2 regions of the Streptococcus sp. 20925_1_77 genome follow, and region 1 is predicted to be linked to the other one. Evidence: predicted binding sites of a transcription regulator. Region 1 holds the regulator's gene; the other holds the start of a gene.
What was found. The regulator NrdR, encoded in region 1, represses ribonucleotide reductase genes. The targets are predictions, from matches to a motif close to ACACNATATATNGTGT.
Positions count from the first base shown of each region.

Region 1 (8,972 bases):
GTTTTGGATAGTCGCGAAAAAATTGCTGAACACAAAGAGAGTATTCAGCGCTTTGCTGTTTCCTATATGGTCAAACCCTTTATTATCAGCGATTTAGTCGATAAGATCACAGCGATTTTTAGAGGACGTGATTATATTGACCAACATTGTAGCCAGATGAAAATCCCAACATCATACCGTAATTTGCGCATTGATGTGGAACACCATACCGTCTATCGTGGGGAAGACATGATTAGTTTGACCCGCAGAGAATATGACCTCCTAGCGACTCTGATGGGAAGCAAGGGAGTGGTGACACGAGATCAGTTGTTGGAAAGTGTCTGGAAGTACGAGAGTACGGGGGAGACCAATATTGTTGACGTTTATATCCGTTATCTCCGTGGGAAAATTGATCTACCCGGTCAAAAAAGCTATATAAAGACCGTTCGTGGGATTGGCTATGCCATGCAAGACGCATTAGAATAAAATATTCGAACCCTTAGAGGGTTCGAATATTTTTATGCCCCAAGGGAAACGTTTGCGTTTGGAAAGGCTGGGTTTTAAAAAGGATTTGGCTTAAAAAAGATAAAATTTGGAGAAAAAAATGAATGTAAGGCTTTACAAATTTTTAAAATATGGTATACTAGAAACAAATTAAGCGCAAACGTTTTCTTAAAACAAAGCCTTAAACAATATAAGGAGGTTGAATGATGAACAAAGGATCATTCAAAAGTTTATTTAGCTTTGAATTCTGGCAGAAGTTTGGTAAGGCCTTGATGGTCGTTATCGCTGTTATGCCAGCGGCTGGGTTGATGATTTCAATCGGGAAATCTATCCCTATGATCAACCCGAATTTATCTCCACTTGTTATTACAGGTGGAATTCTCGAACAAATCGGTTGGGGGGTTATCGGAAACCTTCACATCCTCTTTGCCCTTGCTATCGGTGGTAGCTGGGCCAAAGAACGTGCAGGGGGTGCCTTTGCAGCTGGTCTCTCTTTCATCTTGATTAACCGTATTACCGGTGCAGTTTTCGGAGTGACATCTGCAATGTTAGCTGACAAAGCTGCAACGGTTCACACAATCTTCGGTGGATCAATTAAAGTTGCGGACTACTTTATCAGTGTTCTTGAAGCACCAGCTCTGAATATGGGGGTATTTGTAGGGATTATCTCAGGTTTTGTTGGAGCAACAGCCTTCAATAAATACTACAACTACCGTAAGCTCCCAGAAGCCCTTTCTTTCTTCAATGGGAAACGCTTTGTACCATTCGTTGTTATCGTCCGTTCAGCTGCTACAGCCTTGGTTTTGGCAGCATTGTGGCCAGTAGTTCAATCAGGAATTAATGGATTTGGTGTTTGGATCGCTAACTCCCAATCCACTGCTCCAGTATTGGCACCATTCTTGTTCGGTACCTTGGAACGTCTTCTCTTGCCATTTGGTCTTCACCACATGTTGACCATTCCAATCAACTATACTCAATTGGGTGGTAGCTACCAAGTTCTTACAGGTGCTGCCAAAGGAACAACAGTATTTGGACAAGATCCACTTTGGTTGGCTTGGGTAACAGACCTTGTTAACTTGAAGAAAGCTGATCCTAGTCAGTATCAACACTTGCTTAAAGCATACGTACCAGCTCGTTTCAAAGTTGGTCAAATGATTGGATCATTTGGTATCTTGATGGGGATTGTGGTGGCTATCTACCGCAATGTGGATCCAGATAAAAAAGAAAAATACAAAGGGATGCTTGTTGCAACTGCTCTTGCAACCTTCTTGACAGGTGTTACAGAACCAATTGAATACATGTTCATGTTCATTGCAACACCATTGTACTTGATCTACGCCTTTGTTCAAGGTGCTGCCTTTGCAATGGCTGACTTGGTTCACCTTCGTGTTCACTCATTCGGTTCAATCGAATTCTTGACACGTACTCCAATGGCCATCAACGCTGGTTTGGCACTAGATATCTTTAACTTTGTATGGGTAACAGTCCTCTTTGGATTTATCATGTACTTCATTGCCAACTTCATGATTAAGAAATTCAATTATGCGACTCCAGGACGTAATGGAAACTACGAACAAAATGATGATGCCCCTTCAGGAGATGGTGCAACAGCTGGAGCTGCTACAAGCTCAGCAAGCTCACAAGTGATTAACATCATCAACCTTCTTGGTGGACGTGCCAATATCGTAGATGTTGACGCATGTATGACTCGTCTTCGTGTAACAGTTAAAGATGCTGAAAAAGTCGGTACCGAAGAACAATGGAAAGCAGAAGGCGCTATGGGTCTTGTCATGAAAGGACAAGGTGTCCAAGCGATCTACGGACCTAAAGCTGACGTATTAAAATCTGATATCCAAGATGTTCTTGATTCAGGTGAAGTCATTCCTGAAACACTTCCTAGCCAAATGACAGCAGTTCAAAAAGCTGAAGCAACCTTTAAAGGTGTGACGGATGAAGTGCATTCCGTTGCAGATGGTGAAGTGATTAACATCGAAGATGTGAAAGATCCTGTATTCTCACAAAAAATGATGGGTGACGGATTTGCGGTTGAGCCTGAAAATGGCCACATCGTTTCACCTGTTGCTGGTAAAGTGACCAGCGTCTTCCCAACCAAGCATGCCCTTGGTTTGGTAACAGATAATGGTTTGGAAGTCTTGGTTCATATCGGTCTAGATACAGTTAGTCTTGAAGGAAAACCATTTGAGGTTAAAGTTACTGAAGGCCAAACAGTGGCTGCTGGAGACCTCTTGGTAGAAGCAGACCTTGATGCGATCCGTGAAGCAGGTCGTGAAACATCAACTATTGTTGTCTTCACAAATGCGGATGCGATCAAATCAGTTAAGGTCGAACATACTGGTAAATTGGCTGCAAATGCTCCAGTTGCAACAGTAGAATTATAAGAGATATCGGCAAAGAAAACGAGGTTGGGGCAGTGTACCCGGCCTCTTGCCGTTTCTTGATTTGAAAAGAAGGAGAAATCAGGGGATGAAATTTTTAACATTAAATTCCCATAGTTGGATGGAAGAGAATGCCCAGCAAAAATTTGAAACTCTCAAGGAGCAAATTTTAGAAGCACAATATGATGTGATCTGTTTCCAAGAGGTCAATCAAGAAATGGCCTCAGAAGTAGTCAAAACGGATGAGTATTATCAAGCTTTGCCATCAGCTGTAGCCATTCACAAGGATCACTTTGTTCGCGTATTGGTTGAAGAGTTAGCTGCTCAAGGACTCCACTATTATTGGACTTGGGCCTACAACCATATTGGCTATGATCACCTCAATGAGGGTGTGGCCGTTCTTTCGCGTCAACCCTTGAAGGCGGATGAGATTTTGGTATCTAATATGGATGATCCAACGGACTACCATACCCGTCGGGTGGCCGTTGCCCATACCAGTGTCGATGGAAAAGAGATTGCTGTTGCCAGCGTCCATCTTTCATGGTGGGACAAAGGTTTCCAATTTGAGTGGCCACGTATTGAGAAGTACTTCAGCCAAGTAGGGAAACCCTTTATTCTAGCGGGTGATTTCAATAATCCTGCTGGTCAAGAAGGTTATGAAACGATTCTATCCAGTTCACTTGAACTTCAAGATAGCTTTATTGAAGCTAAAGAAACAAAGGGTACCTATACTGTAGGTCCTGGAATTGATGGCTGGACAGACAATCAAATTCCATTGCGAATCGATTACGTCTTTGCAAGTCCAGAATGGGACATCCAGCGTCTTTGTGTCATCTTTGATGGGGAAAATAAACCCCATGTCAGTGATCACTATGGCTTAGAGGCTGAATTATCACTTTAATATAAACGGAGAGTCGAAAGGAAAACGATTTTATTCGAATCGTCCTTCGACTCTTTTTTTATGTATCAATGAGGAGCAAGCATAGGGGATTCTCCTGTTCTTCTGCTTTCTTTACGATTCAATTTATGGTAAAATGAAGTGTTAAAACAGTTTAAGGAGGTAGCAAATGCGTTGTCCAAAATGTGGTGGAAGTAAGTCTAGTGTGGTGGATAGTCGACAAGCTGAAGATGGGAATACCATCCGTCGTCGCAGGGAATGCGAAGAATGCCATTATCGCTTTACTACCTACGAACGTGTAGAAGAACGGACTCTAGTAGTTGTCAAAAAGGATGGGACACGCGAGCAATTTTCTCGTGATAAAATCTTTAATGGCATTATCCGCTCGGCTCAAAAACGGCCTGTTTCTAGTGATGAAATCGAAGAAATTGTAAACCGGATTGAGCAAAAGGTTCGCAGCCAAAGTGATAATGAAATCAACAGTGAGTATATTGGTTCTTTGGTTATGGATGAGTTAGCGGATTTGGATGAGATCACCTATGTCCGTTTTGCTAGTGTTTACCGGAGTTTCAAGGATGTCGGTGAATTAGAGACCCTCTTGAAACAAATCACGAAGGGAACCAAGAAGAAAAAGGAAAAATAGATGAAGCCCAATACGCCTTTCGCATTTTTAAAAAATAATCTTCTTCCACCGGCAGGGGCTGCATTGGAACAGTATTACCTGCCTATTTTGGAGACGGATACGGTAGCGGTTTATCGGTATCTACTCGCCTCTTATGATCAGGGTGAAAAACAATATTTACTGGCGCAAATCCTCAATCATTTGAATATAGGATTTCCACAGTTGCTACTTGCCTTTGATCGTTTAATTGCCATGGGTTTGATCGATCTCTATGAGGAAGAAGTTGGGATCACCATTCAATTACATGCCCCTCTTGAGGCAGAACAATTTTTTTCAAATGCTGTTTTTAAACGCTTACTGGAAAAAAAGATTGGGGAAAAGGCAGTGGAGGATCTGCTTCCAGCACGCTCTTTAGGAAGTAGACGGCAAGTGTCCTTCTCTCAAGTATTTGGACTAGATGCTGGTGAGGTGACTGTTGTTGCCAGTAAAAAACAGCAGTTTGATATGGAAATGTTTAAACGGATGATGGGGCGTGATGGACTTCGTTTTGCGGATGAAGGAGTAGCGACTCTGGCCCTCTTTGCCATCGCAGAAGAGCAGCAATGGACCTGGTATGAAACCTATCTCCTAGCAAAAGAAACAGCTGTAGAACGGACCATTTCTCCGAAGAGAATGAAGCAAAAATTGGCTCAGGCTAGCCAAGAGCAACCCCGCGTGTCTTATAGCCGTCAGGAAGAAACTATTCTGAGAGAAGCTAAGGCAAAATCCAGCTTACAATTTTTAGCGGAGATTAAAAAGGTTCGCAATGCGACCATTACGCAGAGCGAACGCAAGACTCTATCTAAGTTAGCTGATCTAGGCTTACTAGATGAGGTGATCAATATTATTTTATTGTTGACCTTTAACAAGACCCAGTCTGCTAATCTGAATGAAAAGTATGCTTTGAAGGTAGGAAATGATTTTTCTTATCAAGGAGTCAACAGTGCGGAACTGGCGATTTTAAAAGTTCGAGAACGCCAGAAACAGGCTAAGGTTCAAGGAAACAAGGGGACGAGTCCTACAACAGCCAAGGGCAAGCAAAACAATGTTCCCAAGTGGAGTCAACCACATTATCAAAATCAAACCAGTCAAGAAGAAAAGGTGGATCTCGCTAAAGAGAAACAACGCCTGTTAGAAAAACTGAATCAAGGAGGTGAGTAGATGGAAAGTGTAGGTCAAACCCTGTCTCACATGAATCGTGCGCGTCAATTTAACTATGAGGATTTGGTCGCACAGATCTTGGCAGACCAAGAAGTCGCTGCCTTTATCAAAGACCAGTCTTTGTCTGAGCAAGAAATTCGTCGTAGTATTTCAAAATTTAATCAATACATCAGTGAGCGCAACCGTTTCTTATTGGGAGATCCGGATTACATTGCCAAAGGTTATAAGCCCATCCTCATCATGAATGAAGGATATGCGGATGTCACTTATGAGGAGACACCAGAGTTAATCGAAGCTCAAAAACGTGCTGCAATCAACCAACGTCTCAACTTGATCAATCTCCCTTCAACTTTGAAAGAAGCGAGTCTAGCCAAGGTAGAGCTCGATGATAAGGGACGATTTGTGGCCTTTGAGGAATTAGCTAATTTTGTAGCTAACTATCCCGAGTATCAAAAGGGAATTTACCTCTATGGTGATTTTGGAGTAGGAAAGAGTTACATGATGGCAGCCCTGGCTCATGATTTATCCGAAAAACGCCAGGCCTCTACCACTCTACTACATTTCCCAAGTTTTGCTATCGATGTCAAAAATGCTATCAGTTCGGGCTTGGTCAAAGAAACCGTAGATCAGGTGAAAAAAGCCGAAATTTTAATTCTCGATGACATCGGTGCGGAACAGATGTCAGCCTGGGTGCGAGACGAAATCTTACAAGTGATTCTACAGCACCGGATGCAGGAAAATCTTCCGACCTTCTTTACCTCTAACTTTAATTTTGAAGAGTTGGAACGGCATTTTGCAACGTCGCGCAATGGTGATGAAACCTGGCAGGCCAAACGTGTCATGGAGCGCGTGAAATTTTTAGCTAAGGAAATCCATTTGGAAGGAGTCAATCGCCGATGAATGAAACCATCCGTTTAATGAATGCTCATTTTTCTGTTCGCCGGTTTAAGGAAGAAGCTATCAAAGAAGCTGACCTCAAGGAAATTTTATCAGCTGGGCAGATGGCATCAAGTTGGAAAAACTTTCAATCTTATTCTGTGATTGTGGTGAAGAGCAAGGAAAAGAAAGAAGCTCTCTATGACTTGCTTCCTCAAGAAGCGATTCGCCAATCAGCCGTATTTCTCCTCTTTGTTGGGGATTTAAACCGTGCTGAAAAAGCTGTCAAACTTCATGAGAAGGATTTTCATCCGGAAGGTGTGGATAATTTGTTGATCACTTCAGTGGATGCGGCTCTAGCAGCTCAAAATACGCTATTGGCAGCTGAAAGTCTCGGCTATGGTGGAGTCATTATTGGCATGTTGCGCTACTGTTCAGAGGAAGTTGCAAAACTCTTCCGTCTGCCAGACTATACCTACCCTGTTTTTGGGATTGCCCTTGGAGTACCTAATCAGCAGCATGCGGTGAAACCACGCTTACCCTTGGAGCAGGTTGCTTTTGAAGAAGAATACCAAGAACAAGACTTATCAGTTGTGACTGCCTATGACAAGGTACAGGCAGATTATGCTGGAGCGCGTGCAACGGACAGCTGGAGCGAGCGCCTGGCAGCTCAATTTGGTCAACCTGAACAAGAAGAAACCCAAAAACTACTAGAAAAACACAAACTATTATAGAAATGAAGAGAGACCTTCTTGAAACGAGGTCTCGCCTATCTTTAGAAAAGAGGAAATCATGGCCCTACCAACTATTGCGATTGTAGGCCGTCCCAATGTTGGAAAATCTACACTTTTTAACCGGATTGCCGGTGAGCGGATTTCCATCGTTGAGGATGTAGAAGGAGTCACTCGTGACCGCATTTATGCAACAGCTGAGTGGTTGAATCGAAAATTTAGTATCATTGATACGGGGGGAATAGATGACGTAGATGCCCCATTTATGGAGCAAATCAAGCATCAGGCAGAAATTGCTATGGACGAAGCAGATGTGATCGTCTTTGTCGTTTCTGGGAAAGAAGGGATCACGGATGCGGATGAATATGTCACTCGTATCTTGTATAAGACCCATAAACCGGTGATTCTTGCAGTCAACAAGGTGGATAACCCAGAGATGCGCAATGATATCTATGACTTTTATGCCTTAGGACTAGGTGAGCCACTACCGGTATCCTCTGTCCACGGGATCGGAACTGGGGATGTGCTCGATGCCATCATCGAAAATCTTCCGAATGACACAGAAGAAGAAAATCCAGATATCATCAAATTTAGCTTGATTGGTCGTCCAAATGTTGGGAAATCAAGTTTGATCAATGCGATCCTTGGAGAAGACCGGGTCATCGCAAGCCCTGTTGCTGGAACCACACGGGATGCCATCGATACCCATTTTACCGATGCAGATGGCCAAGAATTTACCATGATCGATACAGCTGGTATGCGCAAATCTGGTAAAATCTATGAAAACACAGAGAAATATTCTGTCATGCGTGCCATGCGTGCCATCGACCGTTCAGATGTGGTTTTGATGGTTATCAATGCCGAAGAAGGGATTCGGGAGTACGACAAGCGGATCGCTGGCTTTGCTCATGAAGCTGGTAAAGGGATGATCATTGTTGTCAATAAATGGGATACTATTGAAAAAGACAACCATACCATGAAGCAGTGGGAAGATGACATTCGCGATCAATTCCAATACCTTTCTTATGCGCCGATTGTCTTTGTTTCTGCCCTAACTAAACAACGCTTGCACAAGTTGCCAGAGATGATTAAACAGATCAGTGAGAGTCAAAATACGCGGATTCCTTCAGCTGTCTTGAACGATGTGATTATGGATGCCATTGCCATTAATCCAACGCCGACCGACAAAGGAAAACGCCTCAAGATCTTCTATGCGACACAAGTGGCAACCAAGCCGCCAACTTTTGTGGTCTTTGTTAACGAAGAAGAACTGATGCACTTCTCATACCTCCGTTTCTTGGAGAACCAAATTCGCAAGGCCTTTGTTTTTGAAGGAACTCCAATCCATTTGATTGCGCGAAAACGGAAGTAGCCTGAGTGCCTCAGGAAACTAATACTAGTAGACTATTTGCTGGTCTTGCCATCCTTCACTTAACAGTTAGGTAGTCAAGGTGCCAAGAAGATCTTGTCAGTCCTTTGAAAAAGGAGATGAATGGATCATTCTAACTGTAAAAAAGAACTAAATAGGACTCTTTGTCGACCGCGAGAGACAAGAAGAGTCCTTTTTTATATTAACATCTGAAAGATTAACTAATTCAAAGAAAAAGCCTGATGTGCTTTAATGGATAGAAAAGGAAGGTAACCATGTCTAATATAGAATGCCTACTGTTTATTTCTTTGTTATGCTTATTGGCACTTGTGCGTATCATGAGGAAATTCTTAAAAAATACTTTGGTCTTTTTGGGGTAGGCCATCCTTTATGGGAC
Region 1 covers NZ_JAPVZB010000005.1:19,404-28,375, reverse strand. Annotated here, with positions in the region: gene O3626_RS04235 (response regulator transcription factor) at 1-465, shown strand, start outside; gene O3626_RS04230 (PTS transporter subunit IIBC) at 690-2,882, shown strand; gene O3626_RS04225 (endonuclease/exonuclease/phosphatase family protein) at 2,968-3,780, shown strand; gene nrdR (transcriptional regulator NrdR) at 3,947-4,420, shown strand; gene O3626_RS04215 (DNA helicase) at 4,421-5,599, shown strand; gene dnaI (primosomal protein DnaI) at 5,600-6,499, shown strand; gene O3626_RS04205 (nitroreductase family protein) at 6,496-7,209, shown strand; gene der (ribosome biogenesis GTPase Der) at 7,268-8,578, shown strand.

Region 2 (8,972 bases), on a different contig from region 1:
GAGAAGAAATCAACTTCTTTAGCAAATTGGTCAGCTAGCATTGCAGCAGCTGGGATTTCAATCATAATCCCTACTTGGATATCGTCTGCAACGGAAACACCTTCAGCAACCAATTTAGCTTTTTCTTCTTCAAGAATACCTTTAGCTGTACGGAACTCAGTCAACAAAGCAACCATTGGGAACATGATCCGCAATTTACCGTGAACAGATGCACGAAGCAAAGCACGCAATTGTGTACGGAACATTTGATTACCAGTTTCAGAGATAGAAATACGCAAAGCACGGTAACCCAAGAATGGGTTCATTTCTTTAGGAAGATCGAAGTAAGGGAGTTCTTTATCCCCACCGATATCCATTGTACGAACGACAACAGGTTTACCGTTCATACCTTCAAGAACTGCTTTGTAAGCTTCATATTGGTCATCTTCAGTTGGGAAGTCTTGAGAATCCATATACAAGAATTCTGTACGATAGAGACCAACAGCTTCTGCACCATTATCATTTACACCTTCAACATCTTTAGGTGTACCGATGTTAGCAGCCAATTCGAAATGTTTTCCATCAGCAGTAACTGTTTGAGCATCTTTAAGGAGAGCCCATTCAGCTTTTTGTTTAGCGTAAGCTTCACCAGCCGCTTTGAAGGCTGCGATTTGTTCCTCAGTTGGGTTGATCACTACTTCACCAGTAATACCTGAAACAGCCAAAACATCACCATCTTTGACAAGTTCTGTGATGTTATTTGTTCCAAGAACGGCTGCGATTTCAAGTGTACGCGCCATGATAGCTGAGTGACTTGTACGTCCACCGATGTTAGTAACAAAGGCTTTTACGTACTTTTTGTTCAACTGAGCTGTATCAGATGGTGTCAAGTCATGCGCCACCACGATTGCTTCTTCATTGATAGAAGCAGGGTTTGGCAATTTCTTACCAAGCAAGTTGGCAAGGACACGTTTGGTAACGTCGCGAATGTCTGCTGCACGTTCTTGCATGTAAGGATTGTCTTCCATTCCTTCAAAGATTGCAATGAACATGTCAGTGACTTCTTTCAAGCCAGCCTCTGCATTGATTTTTTTCGTACGAATCGTTTCTTTGATCTGACCAATCATTTCAGGGTCAGCGAGAACCATCATATGCGCATCAAAAACTTGCGCTGCTTCTTCACCAAGGCTTGCTACTGCATTCTCCCGAATAAGAGAAAGCTCGTTTTGTGAAGCTTCAAGAGCTGCATCCAAACGAGCTTCTTCTGCACTTGTATCTTCGACTGAAACAGTCTCAAATGATAAGTCTGGTTGAATGAGCAAATATGCCTTAGCAACGGCAACACCGTCAGATGCTGCAATTCCTTTTAGCATTTTTGTCATATTTTTAAGCCAATCCTTCTTTAGTCATTGTTTCTGAGATAGCTGCGATCGCATCATCAGCGTCAGCACCTTCAGCAGAAATTACAACGTCAGCACCTTGACCAACACCAAGGCTCATAACACCCATGATTGATTTCAAGTTAACTGATTTACCTTTGTATTCAAGAGTGATGTCTGATGCAAATTTGCTAGCAGTTTGAACCAACAAAGTTGCTGGACGTGCGTGGATACCTGTTTCTGCCACGATGTGGAAATCTTTAGAAGCCATAATTGGACTCTCCTTTTAAAAAATAGTTTTTGAGTTACCTTTTGATAACCCTTACAATTTGGTATTATATCATCTTTTGAAATTTTTTTCAAGATTTTTATCACTGACTTACAGAAAAAGACTGCGAAAAATCCCAATTTAGATACATTCTAAGAAGCTACTGAAGAATGGAGAACAAATCTTTTCAATTTTCTACTATATTATAAGTAACATTTTCCTCCGCTTTCAAATAAAAAGAAGCAAGTGTACCACAGGATATTGATTCACCAAAAAATTATAACTAATTAAAGATGCTTTAAAGCCTATTCCTATCCCATTTCTTCGATTTTCACACTTTTCACTCACCACAATATATTGTGCTTTGAAAACTCCATTTCATATCTTTGCACAATATTTAGTTTTATTTTGTTGACAAGTTGCTGGATTTTGTTTATACTGTTTACAGATTTATATTTCGATAGGAGAACGGAAAAGAAATGGTAACCATTTATTCAAAAAATAATTGTGTTCAATGCAAAATGACCAAGCGATTCCTCGATAGCAATCATGTGGAATACCGCGAAATTAACTTAGATGAACAGCCAGAATTTGTAGAGCATGTTAAGAACCTTGGCTTCAATGCTGCTCCAGTAATTCAAACACCGGATGAAGTATTTTCTGGTTTTCAACCAGCTAAGTTGAAGAAACTTTCTTAATAAACACAGTATTTTGCTTAAATAGGGTCTAGCGTTAGCAACCTAACACTAGACTTTTTACTTGTAAAGAGAGGACTTCTCCTCTTCATTTTTTTGAACTAGAAAAGGATTATTATGGGATTAAAATCTCTTGAAGATGTGACGTATTTTCGTCTTAACAATGAAATCAACCGTCCAGTAAACGGCCAAATCATGCTTCATAAAGATAAAGAAGCTTTGGATGCGTTCTTTAAAGAAAATGTTGTACCAAATACTAAAGCCTTTGACTCGATTACAGACAAGATTCAGTACCTTCTCGAGCACAATTACATTGAGAGAGCTTTTATCGAGAAATACCGTCCTGAATTTTTAGAGGAATTGGCCCAATTTATCAAAGACCAAAACTTCCAATTCAAGTCCTTCATGGCAGCCTACAAATTCTATAACCAATACGCTTTGAAAACAAATGATGGAGAATACTACCTTGAAAGCATGGAAGACCGTGTCCTCTTCAATGCTCTCTACTTTGCAGATGGAAATGAAGCTATCGCGCGAGACATCGCAAACGAAATTATCCACCAACGTTACCAACCAGCTACTCCTTCTTTCTTAAACGCTGGTCGTGCCCGTCGCGGCGAATTGGTTTCTTGTTTCTTGATCCAAGTAACCGATGACATGAATGCGATTGGACGTTCTATCAACTCTGCCCTTCAACTTTCACGTATCGGTGGTGGGGTTGGGATCTCCCTCAGCAACCTTCGTGAAGCTGGAGCACCAATCAAGGGCTACGAAGGAGCCGCTTCTGGGGTCGTTCCTGTTATGAAACTCTTCGAAGATAGCTTCTCTTACTCGAACCAATTGGGACAACGCCAAGGGGCTGGTGTGGTTTACTTGAACGTCTTCCACCCAGACATCATTGCCTTCCTTTCTACTAAGAAAGAAAACGCCGATGAAAAAGTTCGGGTTAAGACCCTCTCACTTGGGGTCGTCGTACCAGACAAATTCTATGAGTTAGCGCGTAAAAATGAAGAAATGTACCTCTTCAGCCCATACTCTGTTGAGCGTGAATACGGAGTACCATTCAACTACATCGACATCACTGAAAAATACGATGAGTTAGTCGCTAATCCAAATATCCGTAAGACAAAAATCAAGGCACGTGATTTGGAAACTGAAATTTCTAAATTGCAACAAGAATCTGGCTACCCTTATGTAGTCAACATCGATACTGCTAACCGGGCAAACCCAGTTGATGGGAAAATCATCATGAGTAACTTGTGTTCAGAGATCCTCCAGGTTCAAGAACCAAGCTTGATCAACGATGCCCAAGAATTTGTCCAAATGGGAACAGACGTCTCCTGTAACCTTGGTTCCACCAACGTGGTTAACATGATGACTTCACCTGATTTTGGACGTTCTATTCGTGCCATGGTCCGTGCCTTGACCTTCGTCACTGATAGTTCTCATATCGTCGCTGTTCCTACTATCGACCACGGAAATAGCCTTGCGCATACCTTTGGTCTTGGAGCCATGGGACTTCATAGCTACCTTGCCCAACAATTGATTGAATATGGATCACCTGAATCTGTTGAGTTTACGAGTATCTACTTCATGCTCATGAACTACTGGACTCTCGTAGAATCAAACAATATCGCACGTGAACGAGGCATTACCTTCCACAACTTTGAAAAATCAGACTATGCCAACGGTAGCTACTTTGATAAGTACACGACTGGAGAATTTGTACCAAAATCTGATCGCGTCAAAGAACTCTTTAAAGATATCTTCATCCCTAGTGCAGAAGACTGGGCAGAATTGCGTGCGAAGGTTCAAGCAGATGGTCTTTACCACCAAAATCGCTTGGCTGTTGCACCAAATGGTTCTATCAGCTACATCAATGACGTATCTGCTTCTATCCACCCAATCACACAACGGATTGAAGAACGCCAAGAGAAGAAAATCGGGAAGATCTACTACCCTGCAGCTGGATTGTCAACAGATACCATTCCATACTACACTTCTGCCTACGACATGGATATGCGTAAGGTGATTGATGTTTATGCGGCTGCAACTGAGCACGTAGACCAAGGTCTTTCACTGACCCTCTTTATGCGCAGTGACATTCCAAAAGGTCTTTACGAATGGAAAACTGAAAACAAACAAACCACTCGTGACTTATCTATCCTTCGTAACTACGCCTTTAACAAGGGTATCAAGTCTATCTACTATGTCCGTACCTTTACAGATGATGGTGGAGAAGTTGGTGCCAACCAATGTGAAAGCTGTGTCATCTAAGACACTCAGATCCATTGCTACCAAAAAGTCGGTTCGCCGACTTTTTGTGCGGTATTCTAACAATTGTGTTAAAATAATAATGATTGTATGATCGAATGAATTAGAAAAAGAAAGAGATTTCAAATGGAAACTTACTACAAAGCCATTAACTGGAATGCCATCGAGGATGTCATCGATAAATCTACTTGGGAAAAGCTAACCGAACAATTTTGGTTGGATACACGTATTCCTTTGTCAAACGACTTGGATGACTGGAGAAAGTTGTCTAATAAAGAAAAAGACCTAGTTGGTAAAGTCTTTGGTGGATTGACGCTCTTGGATACCATGCAGTCTGAAACGGGTGTGCAAGCTCTTCGCGCAGATATTCGTACGCCTCATGAAGAAGCCGTCTTTAACAACATCCAATTTATGGAATCTGTCCACGCTAAGTCTTACTCTTCTATCTTTTCGACCTTGAATACCAAGTCAGAAATCGAAGAGATTTTCGAATGGACCAATACCAATCCTTTCCTTCAAAAGAAGGCAGAAATCATCAATGAAATCTACCTCAATGGGACTCCTCTTGAAAAGAAAGTAGCCAGCGTCTTCCTTGAAACCTTCCTCTTCTACTCTGGTTTCTTCACACCGCTCTACTATCTTGGAAACAACAAGTTGGCCAACGTGGCTGAGATCATCAAGTTGATCATTCGGGACGAATCAGTTCACGGAACCTATATCGGCTACAAGTTCCAACTCGGATTTAACGAATTACCAGAAGACGAACAAGAAAAACTCAAAGAATGGATGTATGACTTACTCTACACCCTCTATGAAAACGAAGAAGGCTATACAGAGAGCCTCTATGACGGTGTTGGCTGGACAGAGGAAGTCAAGACTTTCCTTCGTTACAACGCTAATAAAGCCCTCATGAACCTGGGACAAGATCCGCTCTTCCCTGACTCAGCAGATGATGTCAACCCAATCGTCATGAACGGAATCTCAACCGGAACATCCAACCACGACTTCTTCTCTCAAGTCGGAAATGGATACCTCCTCGGTGAAGTAGAAGCCATGCAGGATGACGATTACAACTACGGACTATAAGACAAAAACCTTTCCAGACGGAAAGGTTTTTTTGTTGCAATTTTTTCTGATTGGATCCCCTTCTTATTTGAAAAAAGAGGCTGGGACAAAAGTCCTAGTCTCTTTTTGTTGTTGGATTGTCGAGCAAGACGCAGTGGTTGAGTGGGCTCTACTACGCTGATTTCATCAGCTTTTACAGCCTACTCAACTGTGCGGAGGTGGGACGACGAAATCGAATTCTAACGAATGTCCGATTTCTGTCCCACTCTCTCCTATTATTACAATTTACCTGCTACTGCATCCAACAATTCTTGGATTTTCGCTTGGTTGCTTCCTCCTGCCATGGCCATGTCTGGTTTACCACCACCACGTCCATCGACGATTGGAGCCAATTCTTTAATGACATTACCTGCATGGACCTCTTTTGTCTTGCTGGCTACAAGGACATTCACTTTGTCACCGATGGCTGCGACAAGGACAAGCACATCAGAGTAGTCTTTTTGTTTCCAGTTATCCGCGAAGGTACGAAGGGCACCTGCATCTGATACAGAAACTTGGCTTGCGATAAAGCTGTGACCATTTGCTTCTTGAACATTCTTGAAGACATCACCTGCTGCTGCAGCCGCTGCTTTTTCCTTCAATTCTGCATTTTCTTTTTGCAATTGACGGAGTTGTTCTTGAAGGCCTTCCACCTTGTGAGGGACTTCTTTGAGTTGAGGGGCTTTTAAGGTTGCTGCGACTGCTTTCAGAGCATCTTCTTGATCACGATAAGCTTCGAAGGCTTCCTTACCAGTCACTGCCAAGATACGACGAGTTCCTGATCCGATCCCTTCTTCTTTGACAATCTTGAAGAGACCGATTTCAGAAGTATTGCCTACATGGGTACCACCACAGAGTTCCACTGAGTAGTCACCGATGGTGACAACACGGACTTCTTTACCGTATTTCTCACCAAAGAGGGCCATGGCTCCCATTTCTTTAGCAGTATCGATATCTGTTTCAATTGTTTCTACTGCGATTGCTTCCCAGATCTTCTCATTGACTTGTTGCTCAATAGCGCGTAATTCTTCAGGAGTTACGGCTTGGAAGTGAGTAAAGTCAAAGCGAAGGAATTCTACTTCATTGAGAGATCCTGCTTGGGTTGCGTGGTTACCAAGAATATTGTGAAGAGCCGCATGGAGCAAGTGAGTTGCTGTGTGGTTCTTCATAACACGGTGACGACGATTCGTATCAATGGCCAAGGTGTATTCTTGGTTCAAGGCAAGAGGAGCAAGGACTTCAACAGTATGGAGTGCTTGTCCATTTGGTGCTTTTTGAACGTCTGTTACAGTCGCTACGACATTTCCTGCCGCATCCAAGATTTGACCGTGGTCAGCTACTTGTCCACCCATTTCAGCGTAGAAAGGTGTTTCTGCAAAGATCAGTGATGCAGTTCCTTCTGAAACAGCTTCTACTTCAGCATTGTCCGCTACGATAGCTACCAACTTAGAAGGCAATTGACTGGCATTATAGTTAAAGACACTTTCAACTGTGATGTTTTGAAGGGTTTCATTTTGCATTCCCATAGATCCGCCTTTAACAGCTGATGCACGCGCACGTTCTTGTTGTTCCTTCATTGCTGCTTCAAAGCCTTCACGGTCGACTGTCATTCCAGCTTCTTCGGCAATTTCTTCTGTCAATTCTACTGGGAATCCGTATGTATCATAGAGTTTGAAGACATCTTGACCAGCGATAACCGTTTGGCCTTTTTCTTTCAAGTCTTCAACGATGGTTTGGGCAAAGTGTTGACCAGAGTTCAAGGTACGAGCAAAAGATTCTTCTTCACTCTTGATGATTTTTTCAATGAACTCTTGTTTTTCAAGTACTTCTGGGTAGTAGCTTTCCATGATCTTCCCAACGGTTGGAACCAATTTATACAAGAAGGTTCCTTCGATCCCCAATTTTTGACCATGCATAGAAGCACGACGGAGGAGACGACGAAGAACGTAACCACGACCTTCATTACCAGGAAGAGCCCCATCCCCAATCGCAAATGAAAGCGAACGGATGTGGTCTGCAATCACCTTGAAGCTCATGTTGTCTCCATCTGGATCATAGGTTTTACCAGACATCTTTTCAACTTCACGGATAATCGGCATGAAGAGGTCTGTTTCAAAGTTGGTCTTCGCTCCTTGGATAACGGCTACCAAACGCTCTAAACCAGCGCCCGTATCAATGTTCTTGTGAGGCAATTCCTTATATTCGCTACGAGGAACAGCAGGGTCTGCGTTAAATTGTGACAAGACAATGTTCCAGATTTCGATGTAACGGTCGTTTTCGATATCTTCTGCAAGCAAGCGAAGGCCAATATTTTCAGGGTCAAAAGCTTCACCACGGTCAAAGAAGATTTCAGTATCTGGTCCAGAAGGTCCCGCACCAATTTCCCAGAAGTTGTCTTCGATTGGAATCAAGTGACTTGGATCCACACCAACAGCGATCCAACGGTTGTATGAATCCTTATCATCTGGATAATAGGTCATGTAAAGTTTGTCTTTGGGGAAGTCGAACCATTCAGGACTTGTCAAAAGCTCATAAGCCCAAGTAATGGCTTCATCACGGAAGTAATCCCCGATGGAGAAGTTCCCCAACATTTCAAACATAGTATGGTGACGCGCTGTCTTCCCTACGTTTTCAATATCATTGGTACGAATAGCCTTTTGAGCATTGGTAATCCGTGGGTTTTCAGGTTTGATGGTCCCATCAAAGTATTTCTTAAGAGTGGCAACCCCTGAGTTAATCCACAAAAGGGTTGGGTCGTTTACAGGAACCAAGCTAACAGATGGTTCTACTGAGTGGCCTTTGCTTGCCCAGAAATCAAGCCACATTTGGCGGACTTGTGCACTAGATAATTGTTTCATGTTTTTCTCCTAATTCTTATTTAACTAATTGGCGCCAGTTTCCAACATTTCGACGTAATCGATGGCGACACAAAGCGAGATGACTAAATCCGCGTACTCGTCCTCATAGACCGATACTTGATAGGTCGAGGTGAGATGAAAGAGTTCTTTGCTAATCTCAGCGACGATTTGATCCCGATCATCGAACAATTTGAATTCCAGGTCCCAGATATTTCCCTGCACCCGCAGTCCTAAATCTTCGATATCGTATTTATCCCTGAAGAGCGTCAGCTTTTTATGGATAAAAAAGCGGTCCCCATCCTTCAACTCAACCACAAACTTGGGAAGAAAGCTGATTGTTTTTTTAGTAATGTGGCTCACTTCTTGTCCATTCTTATCATAGATGGTAAAAGTCTTGGGAATCTTAAGAAAAGAT
Region 2 covers NZ_JAPVZB010000001.1:174,719-183,690, forward strand. Annotated here, with positions in the region: gene ptsP (phosphoenolpyruvate--protein phosphotransferase) at 1-1,361, opposite strand, end outside; gene O3626_RS00880 (phosphocarrier protein HPr) at 1,366-1,629, opposite strand; gene nrdH (glutaredoxin-like protein NrdH) at 2,106-2,324, shown strand; gene nrdE (class 1b ribonucleoside-diphosphate reductase subunit alpha) at 2,439-4,598, shown strand; gene nrdF (class 1b ribonucleoside-diphosphate reductase subunit beta) at 4,722-5,681, shown strand; gene alaS (alanine--tRNA ligase) at 5,939-8,557, opposite strand; gene O3626_RS00905 (LURP-one-related/scramblase family protein) at 8,582-8,972, opposite strand, start outside.
Region 2: a site for NrdR is predicted at 1,974-1,989, ahead of nrdH (glutaredoxin-like protein NrdH). Genes of this name have one in related genera too.